DNA from 2 places in the Paenibacillus sp. FSL L8-0708 genome. Region 2 is predicted to be linked to the other one. Evidence: riboswitches for the same ligand, from Rfam matches in the RefSeq annotation. Region 2 holds a riboswitch; the other holds the start of a gene.

Region 1 (11,132 bases), 440 kb from region 2:
GTTTCTAAGCTGGATAGAAGGTGCGGAAAGCAACACAGCTATTTTTAGACTAGTGGATTCCTCGAATTCCGGAATCTCCAACAAACCTTTTCCTGATCGATTTGTATTGACCGTAACTCTTGGCTTAAACGGTATGGATGAACCGTTTGTTCTCCAAATTCCTGCGCGGAAGGCTACGATTAATAAAATTTCTACACCTGATATACGCGCACAAGTTGGAGGATGGAGTTTGATCCTGAAAAAGCTGGAATATAGTCCATTAACGACACGCCTGTCGCTCATGCTGGAACAGGATACAAACGAAGACCATGCAGCATTGAGTTTAGTGGGCTTTGAAGTAAAGGATCAACAAGGACAGGTGCTGAAAGATATTTCACAGAAAGTCCTCTCGACTTCCAATAGGTCACTTAATGTCGATTTGCTTACTGAGCCATTTGAGAAACACCCTAATATGCTCACAATCCGTGGCTATCTTTATGAGTTTGAGAACCCACAAAGTAAGAATGGAGCATTTAAAACAGACAGTTCTGGAAACCCAGTGAAGCATTATATTGACGGTCTAGAGATAAACGTGCTAGTTAAATAAAAATTAAGGAGCTTGATAATATCATGAAAAAAATGACTAAGAAGATGTCTGTAATTTTAAGTGCTGCTGTATGCCTAGGAGCGTTGGGAATGCCAGCTTTAACCCAAGCATCCAGTGCTCAACCCGCTGTTGAAGCTTCCCTGAATACAACAAAAATGGCCGATTCACACGATCAGCTTACTTTAAAGGGCAGTGCGCAGTTTGATGGTAACTATATTAAGATCGACCTGAGCCGTGAGGGATCGTTATTTTCAGGAATGCTCGCAGGAGTAACTTTAAATGATAAAGGTGAGCCCTATCTTGCAGAAGGTACTATTGTGGGAATAGACGCCAAGCTCACTCAACCAGGAGGCATGGATTTAAAAACACCTCGCTGGATCAGTGACGGTGATGCCAACAAGGCGGTTGTTGTATTGCAGACCGAATGGCTAACTGAGCAACAAAAGGCAAACCTGGCTTCCTCTGAATTGAGTATCCATGTGAAGCTTAACGGAATCGATGAACCGTATGTACTTAAATTTTCTCTCAAGCAAGCAGCATTAGTGCGTAACATTCAGCTGCCTGCTATAAAGAAAGACAACCAATTTGAAATCAAAACCACCCGTGTTGCTGCGGGAGAGACTTCTGTGCGTATCGCTTTAGCGATTAAGGGGGTTGCCACCCAAGCGCAGGCTTTAGGATATGACATTTATGATAATCTGGGAAATGAATTAGAATTTATTGCAAGGGATTCTGTTGCAGCAACTCAAAATACGGTTTCTGAAGATTTATTGTTCGAAGCACCTAGCTCAGCGGCAGAATATCTGATTATCAGACCGTATCAAGCCGTATTTGAAAAAGGCAACACCGGGGCTTATAAAGTAGATGCCAAAGGCAATGTAGTTAAAAATTATAACAAGCAACTGGAGATCAAAATCCCTCTAAAATAATCGTTAGCGCAGCAAACATAAACATATTTATCTAGGAAAAGGGGATTACCTCTCCGGCCGAAGGCTTGAGGTAATCCCCTTCTTTCAACGGAAAGAATGTTCCGTTTTACTGGTCATTTATAGATAAAAAGCGGATAGTAGCTGTTGTCCCCTTACCTTCAGAACTACTATAGTAAATTTCCCCGCCGTACTTTTCTACGATATTAAAGCAAATCATTAATCCTAAACCTGTTCCATTACTTTTTAATGAATAAAAAGGAGTCCCTAGCGACTTAACCTCAGCTTCCGACATCCCGCTTCCTTCATCGATGATTGTTATCTCAATAAAATTATTGTTCCTATTCGCCATAATAGAGACAGATCTACCAACATCCGAAGCCTCTAAAGCATTTTTTATTATATTAATAAGCAGCTGCTTAAATTCAATTTTATTAATAGAGATCTTGCAGTCTTCTTCTACATAGGTAACAATTTGATTATCAGATAACATTGCGTAGGAATGGAGCAATCCTGTGACACTCTCAATAACATCCTTCACATCTACTTTTTCTAGTTTTTGTTCTCCATTTGGCTTTGAAAGGGTTAGAAATTGCGAGATAATCTGTTCTACTGTGTTCAATTCATCAATCATTAATTTAAATTTTCTTTTCATAGGATCATCAAATGAAGGATCCTCATCAAAAAACTGTAAAAAACCTCTAACCACTGTCACTGGATTTCTAATTTCATGCGCAACGGCAGCTGTCAATTGTCCAACCATCTTTAAGCGCTCAGATTGCTGTAATTGTTCATAATAAAGCTGCTGTTTTTTCATCCGTTTAAATGATATTTGAAAAATGAAAAATAATAACACTTGAACCGCTATTATATTAATGAAATTCCCTAGAATATCATAATGTAAATATGTATATAGATCCCCTCTATCAATCAAGAGGATATAGCCAAATGTAATTACCATCAGTATTCCATTTATAATGAAGGAAAAATAGAACAATTTTAAATCAAAAAATAGAATAGAGAGTGCAGGAATAAGACAAATGAGGATATAGGTAGTCCAAGTTTGAGGATATAAAAAGAATAGCGTATAAAAATACGCAAATCCAAATAGAATGATAATCTTTCTAAAAGTATGTGTCTCATGCTTAGGGTAAATCCATAAACAAACCGTTAGAAACGCCACACATAAAAAATGAATGATATAACCAAAATCAATTCCATCTAACTCTAGAGTAGATAGTATTAATCCAGACATCATAAGAACGATGATCATTAACATTAATATGTAATAGGTTTTTCGATTCACCCGACTGTAGAACTCTCTCATGAATTCACCACTTTTAAATTGATTGTCGAAATAAGAATTATATCAGCTGAAATAGTAATAAACAATAACTGAAAAAAACTGTAAACTCAATACCCCATTTAATTTCTGAAACTAGTAATTATTGCTATAATTATTGTATTCACTTTAGTTCTGATATCTAAAGCATTAGGATGGTGTACCCTATGGTATTTGCATTTTTATTTATATTCGCTATGTACGCGGCAACTAACTATTACATTGCGAGAAAGATTTTTAAATGGTTACAACATATATTTTCACATATAAACGGGATCATATATGGAGTCATCTACAGCTTATGTGCGTTAACCATCATTATTAATTTACTATTGTCTTCTTCAGCTATGACGACCGATTCAAATATTGTTAATTTTATTGGTCAATTCGGGGACTATTGGATGGGTATCTACTTCTATTTGTTCTTGCTTTTGATCCTTTCAGATGTAATCTTACTAATTAGTAAATGGATCAAGGTCCTCCCTTCTCCTACACCAGCACGTGTTATTTTTCATACAAGGTTCATAGTATTAATTCTAGTCATAGGATTGGTGTCCTATGGGATTTATAATGCAAATCATTTAAAAGAAGTCACCTATCCGCTCCAAATACATAAAAACACTTCATTAGATCAGTTAAATATCGTCCTGATCAGCGACTTACATTTAGGCTACGTAAATGATGTAAAGTTTATTGAAGACGTTGTTGATCGTATTAATGGACTACAGCCGGATATGGTGTTGATGACAGGAGATATATTTAATGGTAACTACTATGCGCTCTCTAACCCTTCCAAAGGAATAGAGTTATTAAGTACTATTCAGTCAACCTATGGAGTTTATGCTTGTTTAGGTAACCATGATGCAGGACGCTCATACGATGAGATCGTGAACTTTATAGATAAGAGTAATATCAAACTTCTAAATGATGAGCATGTCGTTATTGATAATCAATTCGTTGTTGTTGGCAGAAGGGATTCATCACCGATTGGTAATCAAGGGAACCCCAGAGCAATGACTTCAGAAGTGATGAGTGACATTGATACAAATATGCCCGTTATCGTAATGGATCATCAACCAACCAATAGGATTGAATACGCAGATGACGTTGATTTGATACTTAGCGGACATACGCATCAAGGACAAGTATTCCCTGCAAATCTGATCACCAATGCTATGTTTACAGTAGATTATGGCCACTATCAGAAGAATCCTAACAGCCCTCACGTCATCGTTACATCTGGTGCAGGGACTTGGGGACCGCCATTACGAATTGGCACGAATAGTGAGATAGCACAAATCAAAGTTGATTTTAAATAGAGGATAATTTTAGACTGATTAAAAAACATGGAAGAATATCCCGATAGCATACATAAGTTCGAAAAAGAGCATCGACCTCATTAATGAGAAAATCCACCACCGTATACGGTGGTGGATTTCTATGTCTGCCTATCCAACTGTAATATCACCAAGCATCCTCACCGACTAATCATGCCGAATCTCCGTGTTAGTCCGAATACCTTCGAGACGTGCTCTTGGATCAGGCGTTATTCTTTCCCTCTTTCTTCTATTTATCGAATACAAAACAAATAATAATATAAACCATAGAGGCGTCAACAATAAGGCCGGACGAGTTTCATCAGCAAATAGCATAATTATGAGTATGATTGCAAACAAAGCTAGAACAACATAATTCACAAAGGGTGTAAACGGTGCTTTGAATTTTGATTTGGCCTGCAATTCCGGCTTCGTCTTTTTATATCGCAAATGGCAAATTAGAACGACGCCCCAAACCCAGATGAAACAAATGGCACTAATTGTTGTCACGATGCCAAAAGCCGTCTCCGGAATCAGCTTACTCAACAAAGCGCCTACAGATAAGACAAGTGTGGATATGAATAAAGCATTACTTGGTACATGATTTTTATTAAGCTTTGCAAAGTTGGCTGGAGCCTGGTCATTTCTGCTTAGATTGTATAGAATCCGGCTTGTTGAGAACATCCCGCTATTACAAGCGGACGCAGCTGAAGTTAATACAACGAAGTTAATAACCCCCGCGGCAATCGGAATCCCCACTAAACTAAATGTTTTAACAAAAGGGCTTTCTGCCGGGTTTAGTTCTGTCCAAGCGTTGATGCATAATAAGGCAATAATAGCACCCACATAGAAAAATAGAATTCGCAAAGGTATTTTATTAATCGCCGATGGGATAGTTTTTTCTGGATTGGAGGTCTCTGCTGCCGATACGCCCACCAATTCCACACCCACAAAAGCAAACACAACCATTTGAAATGAAAGCAGGAACCCTGAAATGCCGTTTGGAAATACTCCCCCATGTGCCCAAATATTACTGAGCGCAACGGTTCCGGTAGTTGTTTTGAATCCAATCACCAGTAAGACTACCCCGATAGCAATCAAAGCGAGAATAGTGATTACTTTAATTAAAGCAAACCAAAATTCCAATTCGCCAAAGCTTTTTACCGTTAATAAATTGAGTCCTAATAAAATAATTAAACAAATGACTGCGGGTATCCATTGCGGGATATCAAACCAATATTGTACATAGACCCCAACAGCTATAATATCGGCCATAGCCGTCATGATCCAACAAAACCAATAGGTCCATCCGGTTACAAACGCCGCCCGCGGTCCAAGATAGTCTTCGGCAATGTCTGTAAAAGATTGATAACCTGCTTTAGACAACAGAAGTTCTCCTAATGCCCTCATCACAAAAAAAATAGCGATACCCACGATTAAATAAGCAAAAATGATGGATGGTCCTGCCAGCTGTATAGCTTTACCTGATCCTAAAAATAATCCGGTACCGATGGTTCCACCAATCGCAATGAGCTGAACATGCCGATTCTCTAAATCTCTCTTTAATTCTTGTGCTGCCATTTCAAACTCCCCCTTATGTGAAAAAATATACAAGTGAAAATGATAACAAAAAAGAGATTGGATACGCTCCAATCTCTTAGGTCTAAGAATAATAAATAAAATACATTCCTTTATTCTGACGATGATCAGAATAACAAATGAATTATCTAGTACTCTTCTGTCCTTTTGCCTGAGATTGTGAACCCTTCGGCGCCGGGGGAATCCCCCACGGTCTCTCCAGAAGCTGCTCCTGCTATAGTGTGATCCATAGCAATCATAGCTTGCGAATTATTTAATTGTTATGCCGCTAACTTCATTTTTAATATTTTTCAATACTAATCATTGTCAAATATTTTGTCAATAACATTAATTACCGCTGGATTTAAACACATAATACGGATTTTTAATAAAAATGCGAGAAATTAATAGCCTAAACGAGGGTAAAATGCTCGTTTTTAAAAGCTTCTCCTCTAATTGCGATTTACTTTAAGACCCAAAAGATTACTATTTGGAGTACGTATTTCATTTAGATTTTGAAAGCGTTTTATTAGAGGAGTACAGGTAGCTTGTTATGCATGGCAACTAAGTGAGGGGGAATTTATTTGAGACAAAAAACAAGCAATAGGTTTATGAGCGCACTCAAAAAAGACGGGCTTCTTTATATGATGGCACTGCCCGGCATATTAGCGCTGTTGGCCTTTTCCTACTTGCCAATGGCAGGGTCGATTTTAGTGTTTAAGGAATATCGCTTTGACGGAGGTATTTTTAACAGCCCATGGGCAGATCCCATCTTTAAAAACTTTCAATTTTTCTTTAACAATTTTGATACTGCAATGCGGGCGACATTTAATACGATAATGTTCAATATTTTATTTTTTGTATTTGGCACCATCTTCGCGGTAGCGATTGCTATTATGCTCAATGAAATTTCTAGTCGCCGATTCGTCAAAGTTAATCAAAGCATTATGTTTTTTCCGTTTTTTATGTCTTGGATGGTTATTGGCTCCATTCTAAATGCAATTTTGAATAATGAAACAGGCTTTCTAAATCAGATTATTAAAAGCATCACCGGTTCAACTTATGATTTTTATGCTACGCCGTGGATTTGGATTCCGATTCTGGTCATTGTGGTGATTTGGCAAAGTACAGGTTATAACTCCATTATTTATTTTGGTGTGTTGACTGGCTTTGATTCCTCCATGTATGAAGCCGCCGAGGTAGATGGCGCCAGTAAACTTCAGCAAATTTTTAAAATTACAATTCCTATGCTTAAACCGACCATCATTATTTTGTTTCTATTATCGGTCGGCAATATGCTGCGCGGTAACCTAAATATGATTATCGGCTTGACGAATATGAACCCGATTTTGTTACCCTTCACGGATCTGATCGATGTATTTGTTTATCGCAGCGGCGTAAGAAATGGTGAGATGGCGTTTGCGTCGGCGATTTCGTTATATCAATCTGTTTTTGGCTTCTTCCTTGTTATTATCGCTAACAAGATTACAAGCTGGTACGACAAAGATTCCACATTATTTTAAGGGGGTGTCTATTTGAAACGATCAAATGCTGATAAGTTAACTAATATAGCCTTTTATGTCTGCTCAGCAATATTTGCACTATTCTGCTTGTTCCCGATTGTTTTAGCGATTTCCGGTTCACTGTCTGATGAAATGGCGATCACTATGCAAGGTTTTTCGATTATTCCACGTCATTTCTCATTGGATACTTACCGTTATGTATTTTCCAATCTTGATTTTATGATCTTAAAAGCCTACAAGATAACATTGTTTACGACAATATTTGGCACACTACTATCGGTGTCGATAACAGCATGCTTTGCCTACGTCATTTCCGTAAAAGATTTTAAGCACCGTAATAAACTGGCGTTCTTCGCTTACTTTACTCTGCTGTTTAACAGCGGTATGTTGCCGTGGTATTTAGTGACCACACAATTTTTCGGCCTGAAGGATTCGTTGGCAGCATTGATTTTGCCTTATTCAATAAATGTATTCAATATGTATCTGCTACGTAATTTCTTCAAGTCCATCCCACAAGAATTGCTGGAAAGTGCACAAATTGACGGCGCTGGTCATGGGCGGATTTTTATGCAAATGATGCTGCCGTTAGCCAAACCGGGGCTTGTTACGATCTCATTATTTTATGCACTGCAATATTGGAATGACTTCTATTTACCATTAATGCTCAATAATAACCCCGAGCTATATACGATGCAATACATCTTGTACAAAATGATGGCCAATATTCAATACCTTGCAGCCAATCCAAGTGGCACCATGGCAGGCCATGTTATTCTGCCCTCGCAAACGATTAAGATGGCAATTACCTGTATTGCGATTGGTCCGATTATCTTGCTGTATCCCTTTGTACAAAAGTACTTTGTTAAGGGCGTTACTGTTGGCGCTGTAAAAGGATAATAAGAAAAAACAATAGTAGTTAGGCCTATTTGAATTTTAGTAGGCTAAATATAAATTTGGGAGAGTGTTCTTATGGGCAAATCGAGAAAAGGGTTCACCTTACTGCTTGCATCTTTACTGCTGGCGGGACTTTTAAGCGGATGCGGCGGCAAGTCGCAAGGGGACGAAGCTGGTAGCAACAATAACAATAATGGCAGTGGCGATCAGCCGACCAAAGCAACGTTAGTGCTTTACGGGGAGCAGTCAAAACGTATGGCTGATTTTGCGAAAAATGAGTTTCATGACAAGGTTCTGCAAGCGATTAACGTCGATGTAAGTATTCAATATTTACCATGGACCGAGTATGCAACTGGTAAAACCGAGCTAATGCTATCATCCGGCGAAAAATTCGCCACATATACCGATACTGCATTTATGGCAAAATCCGTTGCCAAGGGCTATTACGCTGATTTGACTGAAGCTGCTGAAAAATATGCTGGCGATTTAAAAAAGAATACGGGCGGCGATGAAGCGTTTGACATCTGGAAGGTCAACGGAAAGCAATATGCATTACCTTTCGGCAATAAACCAAATGCTGGAGAAAATTATGTGATTATTGCACGAGAGGATCTGCTGCAAGAAGTCGGTATGACCGATTTGAAAACCGTTGAGGATGTTGAGCAATTTTACAAATTGGCAAAGCAAAAATATCCTGATATGATTGGCTCAGGACGCGGCTGGAGCTTGAATATCTTCAATGGCTCGATTAATTCGAACATTAATATTTATCAGCCGTATAGCTTTATTATGACCGATGGCAACAAGCCGGAAGATCCGACTGTCTACAGCTTTTATGAATCGGATGAATACAAACAAATGGCGGATATCGCCCGCAGATGGAATAAAGAAGGTCTTATCCCAAGCTACGCCTTGTCAAATCCTGCACAAGCAGATTCATCGTTTTTTGCAGGCAAAGCATTATTCGGCATGGGTGCAAGCTATCGCGTATTTGAGTATATGGATGCCATACGCAAAGCTAACCCTAATGCGGTGTTCAAAAACTACTATTTAGGTGATCCTGCGAAAAAACCACTAATGTCACGCGGCACATATTCTACAGCGTTTGCAGTTGGGGCTAATGTAAAGGGTGCTGAACTCGAGGGTTACGTGAAGTTAATTAACTTACTGCAAAGCAGTCAAGAATGGACAGACTTTATTCTGTATGGCGTTGAAGGCAAAGATTATAACCTAACTGCTGATGGACAGATTGAGTTTATTAATCAAGATACATTGTTCGACACTTGGTTGCCTGATAACATTCATTTCACAAGATTTAGAGATTATATTACTGAAGAACAAATCAGTACGTATCAAAATTGGAACGAAGGCTCGATACTACAAAAAGATATTGGCTTCTCCTTCAACATGGAGCCCGTTAAAACGGAATACGCTCAAATGCAAGCCGTAGAACAAGAATATATACAACCCATATCACAAGGTTTTAAAGACTATGACTCCAATATTGACACTGCCTTGAAAAAGCTGCGTGATGCCGGTTTAGAAAAATTTATTGCTGAATATCAAAAACAATTTAGTGAGTTCATTTCCAGCAAAAAAGCAACTAATTAAGCTTATATGACTATCGGAATAGCCTGATTCATCAACTCACAATTAGGCTATTCCTTCATAATTTCATATAAGGAGGGAATGAAGCTATTGAAGCTGTTGAATCCAGGCAAACAATTTGTAAGTAAATATGCCAATAGATGGCGCAAAAGCTTTAAGTTCAAAGTCTATATGAACTTTTTATCCATTTCTATTATTACTGTAATTATTATCAATGTTGCGGCCTTCCAATATTTTAATGTATATATGAAAAATCAAATTAACGACATGTTGCGAAATAAGCTGGAAAATATCAGTACCGTATACAACAGCAAACTAGATCAATACCGTCGCCTGACAGAGCTTATTAATAAAATGCCCAAATCTATTTCTTACATTTATGACTATGAAAACACCAGCGTATTGGACGCGATAGAGATAAGCAATAACTTACACCCGATTTTGAATGCGAACGAATCCGTCAACTCCATTTTCTTTTTTAATCAGGATGACATTATTTATGAACTGGATGACTACTATCTTAATCGAAATGAAAAACAAAATATTTTAAAGCAAGTACTGCAATCTAAGACGGATCGTTATCCTATTCCGATTACATTAGCAGATGGCAGCCAGCGACTCGTATTTTTTCAAACCTCGCGCACAGCCTTATACGGCACTAGTCAAAGTGGTATTATCATAGTCTCCAATACGGAAACATTACGTAAGAGCATTCTTTCCAGCTATGAAGATCAGTCTGACAGTATATTAATCGTAGATAATCAAACAAGCCAAATTATAACTGAACAAAACAATAATTATCCCATAGCACCAACTACACTAAATGAAATAGCGCATGCCACAGATGGCTATAACAGCTATTCATCAAAAAATAAGGGTAAAGATGAAGATATAGTAATTTCCTATGTAAATAATGGGCGTGAAGGATACAGTATCGTTTCCGTCATGGATTATCAAAGCAGTATTGAACAATTACTTAAGGCTAGAAATGCGATTATTATCTTTTCCATCTTCATTATTTTCATTGCGCTATTATTAAGTTATGTGTTCACTAATAAAGTTTACAAGCCAGTTAATCATATGCTGCTCAATATTTATACAGCCTTCAGAAACTCGGAGCAGGATGATGAAGAGGAGCAAGAACATGGAAATCATTATGATGAGATACAAACAGCATCACTGACAATATCGAAAGCGCTTTCTAAAATGAGTGCCTTGGAATCACGGCACAGCAGCAATGAATTTATAGATTTTCTTCAAAAGCGTAACTATAGTCAACAAAATGCAGACCCGCAACTGCCGCGAGAACTGAAAAGCCTGCAAGAAAAGCTAGGAGATCAAGGACATTATCGCGTTATC
Region 2 (11,132 bases):
CGACGAATATGCTGTTCACGCGCTTGAAGTGTAAGAACGAAGCCGCGTTTACCATTACGGTCTACCGTTTGGCCAACGATCCGGCCTGGCATGCGGCGCATCAGGTGATCAGCTACGGCAAAGAATCCGCAAGTTGGACCCCCGAGAGAAGCTGGAATACCGAGTGGCTGAGCATCACCGACTACGATGTCGGCTCCAAGTTTGCCCGGAGTTTCAAGTACACCAAGAGCTATTGGGTTGGCGCTGACTACAAGAAGACCTTTAACCGCGTGAATCAGCGGCTCAACCGAGCGAAGATCCTCAATGCTGCCGAAGAAGTTAGGCGATTGCACCAGTACTGCGGCAGTATCACCATCGATAGCTTCAGCAAGTTTAGCTTGATCGGTAACACCGTCTTTATAGTCAATCTCCACCACCTCCAGACCCCAAGCATTAGCCGAAGTACGTAGCACTTGGCGAGCCTCAGGATGAACGGTACGGGAGACGATTAATTTTTTGCGTTTGGTAGCACCAGCCGCGAGAACCGCTGCTTCGGATAAAGCTGTAGCGCCATCATACATACTGGCATTGGCAACTTTCATACCGGTTAGTTCGCAAATGTAGGATTGGAATTCGAAGATCGCTTGCAGCTCACCTTGGCTGATCTCCGGTTGATAAGGAGTGTAGGCAGTGTAGAATTCAGAACGGGAAATGACATGGTTGATGACCACAGGGATGTGATGATCGTATAATCCGGCGCCGAGGAAGCTGGCGTGAGAATCAAAGTCGGCATTTTGGTCAGCCAAACCTTTCATGTGGCGCAGCAGGGCGTATTCATCGAGTGGTTCAGACATCGGCATAGTGCCTTGGTAACGTACCGCTTCAGGAATATCGGAGAACAGCTCATCTATAGACTGAATCCCGACGGTCTCCATCATCTCTACGCGGTCCTGTTCTGTCATGGGCAGATAACGGTGCTTCATTAAGGTTTCACTCCTTGGCTTTTTTAAAATATAAGAAAGTACAATTTTCACGCTATACTTTATCCTTCTATTTCTCGCTTAAAAGCTCACCGTCCTTATATGGACGCTAAAGGCGTTTATACTTGTAAAAAGGGGCCTTAATCACTACAGCCTTAAGCTGCTTACCGCGTATCTCCACGTAAACCTCTGTGCCTATTTCACTGTAAGCAGCATCAAGCAATGCCAACCCCAGGTTACGTTTCAGCGTAGGGGACTGCGTTCCGGTTGTGACCTCACCAATCTTAACCCCATCTGCCCAAACAGGATAATGGGAGCGTGGAATGCCTCGATCAATCATTTCTAGGCCGACAAGGCGACGGGGAATGCCAGCTTCTTTTTGCTGTATTAGTGCATCGCGTCCGATAAAGTCTATTTTGTCCAGCTTCACGAAGAACTGTACTCCTGCTTCAAGCGGGGTGATGTCAGCAGATAGCTCCTGACCGTACAGTGGTAATTTCGCCTCAAAACGCAGGGTATCCCGTGCACCCAGTCCAGCAGGTGTTAATCCGTGGGGCGCGCCTGCTGCAAGCAGTCCGTTCCATAACGTTTCTGCACCTTCCAGCGGAGCGTAAATCTCGAAGCCATCTTCACCGGTATAACCCGTACGGGAGATAAGTACCTCTACACCGCAAACGGTGGCGCGTTCGATGAAATGGAAAGGCTTGAGTGCTGAAATAGGAGCATCCGTAACTTCCGCGAGAATGGTCTCTGCCAGAGGACCCTGCAAGGCGAGCAAAAGCGTCTCGTCAGAGACATTAGTGAGCGTGACTTCGCCGAATTCAGAGGTCAAATGCTCTTGCAGCCACTGGAAGTCTTTGTCGATGTTGGAGGCATTAACGACGAGCATATAATGCCCTTCGCTTAGGCGATACACGAGTAGGTCGTCGACAACTCCGCCATTTGGATAACAGAGCAGCGTATATTGCGCCGCACCATCTGTAAGGCGGCTGACATCATTGGTTGTCATTTTTTGCAAAAAGTCTTCTGCACCGCTCCCAATCACCATGAATTCACCCATATGCGAGACATCGAACAGCCCAGCCTGCTGGCGAACGGCTTCGTGCTCTTTCACGATACCTGTAAACTGTACTGGCAGCTCCCAGCCACCGAAGTCAATGCACCTGGACTCCGTATAAGCGGAATAGAGATCATAAAAAGGTGTTCTTCTCAAAGCATCCATGTCGTCACTCCCCTTGATCTGATTACATACGAAAAAAGGACAGGCAGAAGCAATCATGCATAAATGCACAAATCGCTTTCTGCTCTGTCCTTTGTACCTGAGAGTTACCCTGCCGTAACTAGCTTGCAGGTTTCCCCGTTGGTGATCTGACGCATCTAGCCTTGCGTCTGATGCTCTCCAGAGATACGTCCGACAAAGGTCCTTTTGCCTGAGAGATTCACCCCTGTTAGGGCTTACTCCTTCGGCGCCGTCTTCAAGTGAGACAGTCTCTCCCTATGCCATCATCCGCAATTATATTTCTTCGAGAAACGGTTATTGTCTATAAAAAGACGACAACGTCATTTCTTCTTGTATGTCTCCATTAAACGGGTATAGTCGGGCGCTGTCAACAAGAAAACGTCGAAAAAATGACAAATTTAAATTTCCTGTTAGTAATATTGACATTGTGAGCCGGGATAACTTAGGCTATAACTAAATTTAGAACTCCAAATTGGAAATGAGGCGGCTTGAAATGAGTGAAGTATTAGACAACCTTCTTTACAGCGAAGAGCATGAATGGGCACAGCAAGTAGAAGGGCGAGTAGTACGTGTTGGGATTACGGACCATGCTCAGCATTTATTAGGCGACATCGTATTTGTTGAGTTTCCTGAGGTAGGATCGACCATTTCGGCCGGTGACAGCGTAGGCAGTATCGAATCCGTTAAGACGGTATCGGAGTTGTATTCGCCCGTCTCTGGGACGGTTACCAAGGTGAATGATGGATTAGAAGCTAGTCCGGAGCTTATCAATGATCAGCCGTATGGCGGGGGTTGGATTTTTGAGATTGAAGTTGATGGAGAGTATGCTGATGCTGTAAAAGGTCTGTTAGATGCAGCTGGTTATAGCGCGTTAGTTGCTGAATAATTGGAAATCGGGGACGGAAAATAGTCTGATCAAGTGTGATATTTTTAGCAGCAAGTTTCTGTGATTCGGGGACTTGCTGTTTGTGTTTCTTATGTAGATTGTGCGAGTATTCGTAAACCCAATCGAGTGGTTTGAGGGTCTAGTGGAGTATGGAATTAGGGAAAACCTCCCTCATTTTAGACGATTATAGCGTGAGAGTTAGGGTTTTAGGAAATTCCTCCCTAATCATCTCGGTAAAACCACTATTTCAGACTAAAAAGAGTAATAATCAGGGAGAAATTCCCTCATTCCGCGATTGGATACGATAATAGGTGAATAATCAGGGAGGTTTTCCCTAATTAAATTGGATGAAGCCCCTTGTTAGCTCAATGTGGTAATTGCCATTGCCCCTGCTGCCGAACTTAGCTCTGAGCGCAAACTTTTATTCCACCTCTTGAAGCTGTCGAAGTACAATGATCTCTACGCGTCGATTTTTCTGTTTGCCTGCTACCGTAGTATTATCTGCTGTTGGTCGGGTATCGGCATAACCTGCATATTGAAAAGTGTCCGGGTTCAGTCCTTCATTATCTAAGAAAAAGCGCAGCACAGAAAGCGCACGAGCACCCGATAGCTCCCAATTGTCGTTATAACGTGAAGCTGATGACACTGGTGTATTATCCGTATGTCCTTCAATGCTGATCGTTGCCCCGATATCTTTGAATAAGCCAGACAACTGCTGAAGAGCTGGAAGGGCTGGTGACTTCACATCTGCTTTACCCACATCAAAAAGAAAACGGTCGCTGAGCGTGATTTCTATGCCCTGCGGTTTGTCGGCTACAAATATTTGTTCACCGAGATTATTCTCCTCCACATAGTGGGTGATCACACCCATTAACTCAGCAAGCTTCGCCTCTTGTTCTCGAAATGCCAACTCCCGTGCTGAAGGTGTTTCATTCTCCGTTTGTTCATCAGAACCGTCATTTGGTTTTGCAGTTGCGTTCGCATTTCCATTCCCATTCCCATCTGTACTCTCTGGTTTGTTGTCAGGAGTCTTTCCAGCATCTAAAATACCGTCCCCGCCTTCAAGAACAGTGCTGCTCGACTTGAAAGTCTCGGATAAAGAGCCGGTTACGATATTATATTTGTCAGTGTCCAGGCTGCTCATCGCATACAATATAACGAAAAATATAAGTAAAAGTGTAATTAGATCAGCGTAAGTAATCATCCAACGATCACGGCTTTCTCGATTCTCTACCCGCCGTTTGCGCCGGTCTCTTTGTCTCATATAAAACCTCTTGCTTCTGCACGGTCATCTGTGGTGGTGTCTGAAATGAAGGAGTTCAGTTTTTTACGCACCAGCAGCGGATGATCCCCGTTCTGTAGAGAAAGAATGCCTACTAGCAGCATCTCCATGCTATGCAGCTCACTTTGGCTGCGGGATTTGATTTTGGAAGCAATGGGTAAAAATATTAGATTAGCGATGGCTACTCCGTACAGTGTTGCAGTGAACGCTACTGCGATAGAGGTACCTAGATTTGATGGGTCCGTAAGGTTGCCCAGTACCCTAATGAGTCCCATAACTGTACCGATGATCCCCATCGTTGGAGCATATCCGCCAGCGGCTTCAAAAATCTTGGCGTAGCTTTCATGCTTCAATTCTTTCGCATCCATTTCCAATTCCAAAATCTGTCTTACCTGCTCAGGGTCAGTGCCATCGACGATAAGCAACAGTCCTTCGCGTGTAAAAGGATCAGGATGTAGTTCCGCTTGTTTTTCGAGCATTAAAACGCCGCCGCGGCGGGCCACTGTGGCCATTGCGATAAGCTCTTCTGCTTTCTCTTCATCACGTTCAGGATTGCGGCCAAAAGCCATGCGCAGAGCGGCGGGAATGGAGCGTAGCTTAGCTGCCGGGAAGCTGATCATTACGGCAGCAATCGTACCTCCAAATACAATCAAAGCTGCATTAAGCTGCAGCAGTCCGGAAAGGCTTCCGCCTTCCCAGAGGTAGCCGCCGATTAGCGCAGCCAGTCCGGCCACTAGGCCGATTATTGCGGTAATATCCATGCTTCAAGCTCCTAACATTTCTGTGTATTATGGTTTGCATCGATCTAAGCAACACTGTATAATGAACGGGAACACATATTCTTATCTTCCATATTTTTTACTGTCGTATGGAGAGAGAAGATTCAGACAACAATTATAATATATTAATCTAGTTTAGACGATAGAGGGGAGACGGGCAAATGAGTGATATTGTCGTCAGTACGAAGACTTTTGAATTGGAGTCCGAGTATACACCCCAGGGCGATCAGCCTCATGCCATAGATGAATTACTACAAGGCATCCGGCAGGGTAAGAAGCACCAGACGCTGCTGGGAGCGACAGGTACAGGGAAGACCTTTACTGTCGCGCAAGTTATTTCCAAATTAAATCGCCCCACGCTGGTTATTGCGCATAACAAGACACTCGCTGCCCAGCTGGCAAGTGAGTTTAAGGAGTTTTTCCCGAATAATTCGGTAGACTATTTCGTCAGCTACTACGACTATTACCAACCAGAGGCGTATATTCCCTCCTCCGATACTTATATTGAGAAAGATTCCAGTATTAACGAAGAGATTGATAAACTTCGCCACTCCGCGACAAGCTCCTTGTTCGAACGGCGTGACGTTATTATTGTAGCGAGTGTGTCTTGTATTTACGGTCTCGGTTCACCAATGGAATACGGAAGCTTGCTGTTGTCCTTGCGGGTTGGGATGGAGAAACCGCGCAATGAGATTCTGAGCAGACTGGTGGATATTCAATACCAGCGCAATGATATCAATTTTGTACGCGGAACATTCCGTGTACGTGGTGATGTGGTTGAGATCTTCCCGGCCTCTCAGGGTGAACATGCGATTCGTGTTGAATTGTTTGGGGATGAGATTGAGCGGATCACTGAAATAGATGTTTTAACGGGCGAATTGATCGGTGAACGCGATCATGTCGCCATTTTTCCGGCTTCTCACTTTGTTACCAAGGAAGAAACGATGCGTGTAGCAATAGTCAATATTGAACGGGAGCTAGAAGAGCGGTTGACCGTGCTTCGTGACGCAGGCAAGCTTCTGGAAGCGCAACGTTTGGAACAACGGACACGTTACGACATTGAAATGATGAAGGAAGTGGGTTTCTGTTCGGGGATCGAGAACTATTCCGGGCCACTAACCTTCAGGGAACCGGGAGCAACTCCATATACGTTAATGGATTATTTTCCTGATGATATGTTAATCGTCGTAGATGAATCCCATGTTACCCTTCCGCAAATTCGGGCGATGTATAACGGTGACCGGGCGCGTAAAACAGTGTTGGTAGAGCATGGTTTCCGTCTGCCTTCTGCACTGGATAACCGTCCGCTTCAGTTCGAAGAGTTCGAAGATAAAGTAAACCAGATCATTTACGTTTCCGCGACACCTGGACCTTATGAAATGGAACACTGCGAAACTATGGTGCAGCAGATTATCCGTCCGACTGGTTTATTGGATCCAATCATCGAGGTCCGTCCTACAGAAGGTCAGATTGATGATCTGATTAGCGAAATCCGTGACCGGGTTGAACGCGATGAACGTGTACTCGTTACCACTTTGACGAAGAAGATGTCGGAGGATCTGACAGACTACTTTAAGGAAATCGGGATTAAGGTTCGTTATATGCACTCTGACATCAAGACGCTGGAACGGATGGCGATCTTGCGGGATCTTCGTCTCGGTACGTTCCATGTACTGGTAGGGATTAACCTCCTGAGAGAAGGTCTCGACTTACCGGAGGTATCTTTAGTTGCAATTCTCGATGCCGATAAAGAAGGGTTCCTTCGTTCCGAACGTTCACTAATTCAGACGATTGGCCGTGCGGCTCGTAACTCTGAGGGTCGTGTAATCATGTATGGTGATCGGATCACTGATTCGATGGAGAAGGCGATGAGTGAAACATCACGCCGTCGCGCCATTCAAATTGCTCATAATGAGAAACATGGCATCACCCCCACCACTATTAATAAAAAAGTGCGTGACATCATCGAGGCAACGAAGGTTGCTGAGTCTAAAGCTGATTATCTCACAGGTGTTGGTGGCAAGATGAATAAGAAAGAAAAACAAAGTCTGATCCAGCGTCTGGAAGCTGAAATGAAGGACGCTGCCAAGAACCTGCAATTTGAACGCGCGGCAGAGCTACGCGACGCATTGCTGGAGCTTCGGGCTGAGTAACAAACCATTAATGCATCACCGATATTTAAATTAGGTATTGAACGGTGCTGTCCTAGACCGTTCTTTTTGAATCAATAGAGGGTCGCGTATCCCGCGATGTTTATGACACTTATGCGTATCCGCAGGGACAGCGCCCGAAATGCACTTGGCACTTATGCGTATCCCGCAGGGACAGCACCATGCAACGTTTATGACAGTTGCATGTACCTGTCTTTAGTTAGTGCGCTAACGTCCAAGCGGTCCCGCAGGGATAAGCGCTCCGAGCGTCGTAGTCACTAAGTTACCTCCCACCATACTCCTTCTCCAGAAAATGCGGGTGTCCAGAGGGTGCAACCCTTGGGGCCCTCCCTTGGAAGGGAGGGTTTGGGAGGGATCGAAAGGCTTTGAAAGGGCTTTGAAAAGGCTTTGAGAATATCTTGAAATAAAGTTGAAATAGTTTTTTTAAAAGGAGAGGTTCCGTTGGCGAACGAAAATATTGTAATTAAAGGCGCGAGGGCGCACAATCTCAAAAACATCGATGTGACGATTCCACGTGACCGTTTCGTCGTGCTGACGGGACTTAGCGGCTCAGGTAAATCATCGCTTGCATTTGATACGATTTATGCTGAAGGACAACGGCGTTATGTTGAATCTTTGTCGGCTTATGCACGTCAGTTTTTGGGACAAATGGAGAAACCAGATGTGGATTCGATTGATGGTTTGTCCCCGGCGATATCTATAGATCAGAAGACAACAAGCCGGAACCCACGCTCCACGGTAGGTACAGTTACGGAGATTTATGACTATTTGCGGCTGCTCTTTGCACGTATTGGTCATCCCCATTGCCCAGAGCATGGCATTGAGATTACCTCCCAGACCGTTGAACAGATGGTAGACCGGATTATGCAGTATCCAGAGAAAACTCGGTTACAGATCCTGGCGCCAATCATTTCAGGACGTAAAGGTGAGCATAAAGGACTTTTCACAGATATCTCTAAGCAAGGCTTCGTACGTGTGCGTGTGGACGGCGAGCTAAGAGATCTGTCTGAGGATATTGAACTAGAAAAGAATAAAAAACATACAATAGAAGTTGTGGTAGACCGGATCGTTGTTAAAGACGATGTGGAGACCCGGCTGACGGATTCACTGGAGACGGCGCTTAAGCTTTCGGGCGGTAAAATCCTTGTTGATATCATCGGCCAGGAAGAGCTGCTTTTCAGCTCAAACTTTGCTTGTCCAATTTGTGGTTTTAGTATTGAAGAGTTGGCACCACGGATGTTCTCTTTCAACAGTCCGTTTGGAGCTTGTACAGAGTGCGATGGACTTGGCATGAAAATGGTTGTCGATCCAGACCTGCTTATTCCTGATGCTGAGAAATCCATTGAAGAAGGTGCCTTTTTAGCTTGGACTGGAAGTACTTCTAATTACTATCCGCAATTTCTGAAGTCGGTTTGTGAACACTTTAAAATTCCACAAAACGTTCCGGTAAGCAGTCTGACGCCTGATCATATGAATAAGTTACTGAATGGTACAGGCAGTGAGAAAGTCCGCTTCCGTTATGAAAATGATTTCGGTCAAAAGAAAGATGCGATGGTTGCTTTTGAAGGGATTATACCTAACCTAGAGCGGCGTTACCGTGAAACTGCTTCGGATGGTATTCGTGAATTTATCGAAGGGTTTATGAGTGCTAAGCCTTGTCATGTATGTAAAGGTAAACGTCTGAAAAAAGAAATATTAGCTGTGACCATCAACGATCATAATATTTCTGATGTTACGGACCTTTCAATAGGAGACTGCCAGCATTGGTTTGAAGAGATAAAATTGAGCGAAAAAGAAACAGCCATCGCCAATCTCATTTTAAAAGAGATCTGTAATCGGCTTGGATTCCTTGTGAATGTAGGTTTGGATTATTTGACGCTTAGCCGTGCAGCGGGTTCGCTTTCCGGTGGTGAGGCGCAGCGTATTCGGTTGGCTACTCAGATCGGTTCAAGTCTCATGGGTGTATTGTACATTCTGGATGAGCCAAGTATTGGTTTGCATCAACGGGATAATGATCGCCTGATCTCTACGCTTGCGCATATGCGTGATTTAGGCAACACGCTGATTGTTGTAGAGCATGATGAAGATACGATGATGGCAGCGGATTATATTATTGATATTGGTCCGGGCGCAGGTATTCATGGTGGACAAGTTATGGCTCAAGGGACGCCAGAAGAGATTATGAAAGATCCGAATTCATTAACGGGTGAATATTTAAGCGGACGTAAATTTATTCCGGTTACTGCTAAACGCCGTCCTACCGATGATCGCTGGGTAGAAATACGTGGTGCTAAAGAGAATAACCTGAAAAATGTGAATGTGAAGATTCCATTAGGTGTATTTACAGCGGTGACAGGTGTATCGGGTTCCGGTAAATCCTCGCTTATCAACGAGATTCTTTACAAGAGTCTGGCACGGCAGTTGAATAAGGCTGTGAAGGTGCGTCCTGGTCAGCATAAAGAAATTCGTGGACTAGAAAATCTCGATAAGGTTATTGAAATCGATCAGTCGCCAATCGGGCGGACACCGCGTTCCAATCCAGCAACCTATACAGGTGTATTCGATGACATCCGTGACCTGTTCTCCAAGACAAATGAGGCTAAGGTACGTGGTTTCCAAAAGGGACGCTTCAGCTTTAACGTAAAAGGCGGACGTTGTGAAGCTTGCCGTGGAGACGGGATCATTAAGATTGAGATGCACTTCTTGCCGGATGTGTATGTCCCTTGCGAAGTATGTAAGGGCAAACGGTATAACCGGGAAACACTAGAAGTGAAATATAAAGGCAAAAACATTTCAGATGTGTTAGAGATGACGGTAGAGGACGCAACGGAGTTCTTTGTAAATATTCCGCGTATCCATCGTAAAATGCAAACACTAATGGATGTAGGCCTTGGTTACATTAAGATTGGCCAACCAGGAACCACTTTATCCGGTGGTGAAGCACAGCGGGTAAAATTGGCTTCTGAGCTCTACCGTCGCAGCACGGGTAAAACACTTTATATTTTGGATGAGCCTACGACAGGCCTGCATGTAGATGACATTGGTCGTCTCCTTGAGGTGTTGCATCGTTTGGTGGATTCCGGAGAATCTGTTCTTGTTATTGAACATAATCTGGATGTAATCAAGACAGCGGATTATATCATCGATATGGGACCGGAAGGTGGTAGCGGCGGGGGTACTGTCCTGGCAACAGGAACACCGGAGAAGATCATTACAGTCACAGAGTCTTACACAGGTAAGTATCTGAAGCCGGTTCTGATTCGTGATACAGAGCGGACCGAAGCGCTTATACTTGAGACGGCGGAAACCCTTTAATAAATAGTAAGTAATATAACCTATGTATAATAAGGCCTCGGTATCTTACCGGGGCTTTTATTGTAGGTTGTAAGCAATAGTTTTTACTGGGGAAATATCTAACAAATAACAACGAACGGCTAACCTCGTCCTCTAGAATGGAGTCAAGGCCATTTAAGACGTTGTAGGATTATCCGGTAATTATACGAAAGACGGCTCATAGATATATGATGTGATCTTTCTAGCAAAAGTTATACGGATTCTATAGAAAAAATGGATTTAATAATAGGCAAGGTAGGCATATGTAGGACATGTTCGTAGTAAGATTCAATGAGGAGTATTCTGTTGATAGGGTTAACGGGTAATTGACTAACGTTAGGGTCAAAAGTTCCTTGAAAACCGAATAATTAATCATTCATATCACTCTATCAAATAACTGTTTATTAGATTAGGGAAAACCTCCCTGAAAATCCGAGTTTTTAGATCATAAAAGGTGAAATCCGGGAAAACCTCCCTAATTA

The links. Region 2 has a riboswitch for glycine ahead of gcvT (glycine cleavage system aminomethyltransferase GcvT). Riboswitches for the same ligand answer to the same signal wherever they lie in the genome.
Region 1: linked by a shared signal. The riboswitch ahead of NYE58_RS35380 (amino acid permease) and the one ahead of gcvT (glycine cleavage system aminomethyltransferase GcvT) in region 2 are both predicted to bind glycine.

Annotation. Positions count from the first base shown of each region.
Region 1 covers NZ_JBBPBC010000001.1:7,552,374-7,563,505, forward strand. The annotation lists gene NYE58_RS35360 (DUF4179 domain-containing protein) at 1-586, shown strand, start outside; gene NYE58_RS35365 (DUF5643 domain-containing protein) at 610-1,515, shown strand; gene NYE58_RS35370 (HAMP domain-containing sensor histidine kinase) at 1,622-2,791, opposite strand; gene NYE58_RS35375 (metallophosphoesterase) at 3,022-4,173, shown strand; gene NYE58_RS35380 (amino acid permease) at 4,339-5,751, opposite strand; glycine riboswitch at 5,899-5,981, opposite strand; gene NYE58_RS35385 (ABC transporter permease subunit) at 6,333-7,271, shown strand; gene NYE58_RS35390 (carbohydrate ABC transporter permease) at 7,284-8,168, shown strand; gene NYE58_RS35395 (DUF3502 domain-containing protein) at 8,241-9,776, shown strand; gene NYE58_RS35400 (helix-turn-helix domain-containing protein) at 9,864-11,132, shown strand, end outside.
Region 2 covers NZ_JBBPBC010000001.1:7,110,250-7,121,381, reverse strand. The annotation lists gene gcvPA (aminomethyl-transferring glycine dehydrogenase subunit GcvPA) at 1-962, opposite strand, end outside; gene gcvT (glycine cleavage system aminomethyltransferase GcvT) at 1,069-2,181, opposite strand; glycine riboswitch at 2,368-2,466, opposite strand; gene gcvH (glycine cleavage system protein GcvH) at 2,693-3,085, shown strand; gene NYE58_RS33495 (flagellar motor protein MotB) at 3,507-4,349, opposite strand; gene NYE58_RS33490 (flagellar motor protein) at 4,346-5,128, opposite strand; gene uvrB (excinuclease ABC subunit UvrB) at 5,308-7,299, shown strand; gene uvrA (excinuclease ABC subunit UvrA) at 7,759-10,632, shown strand.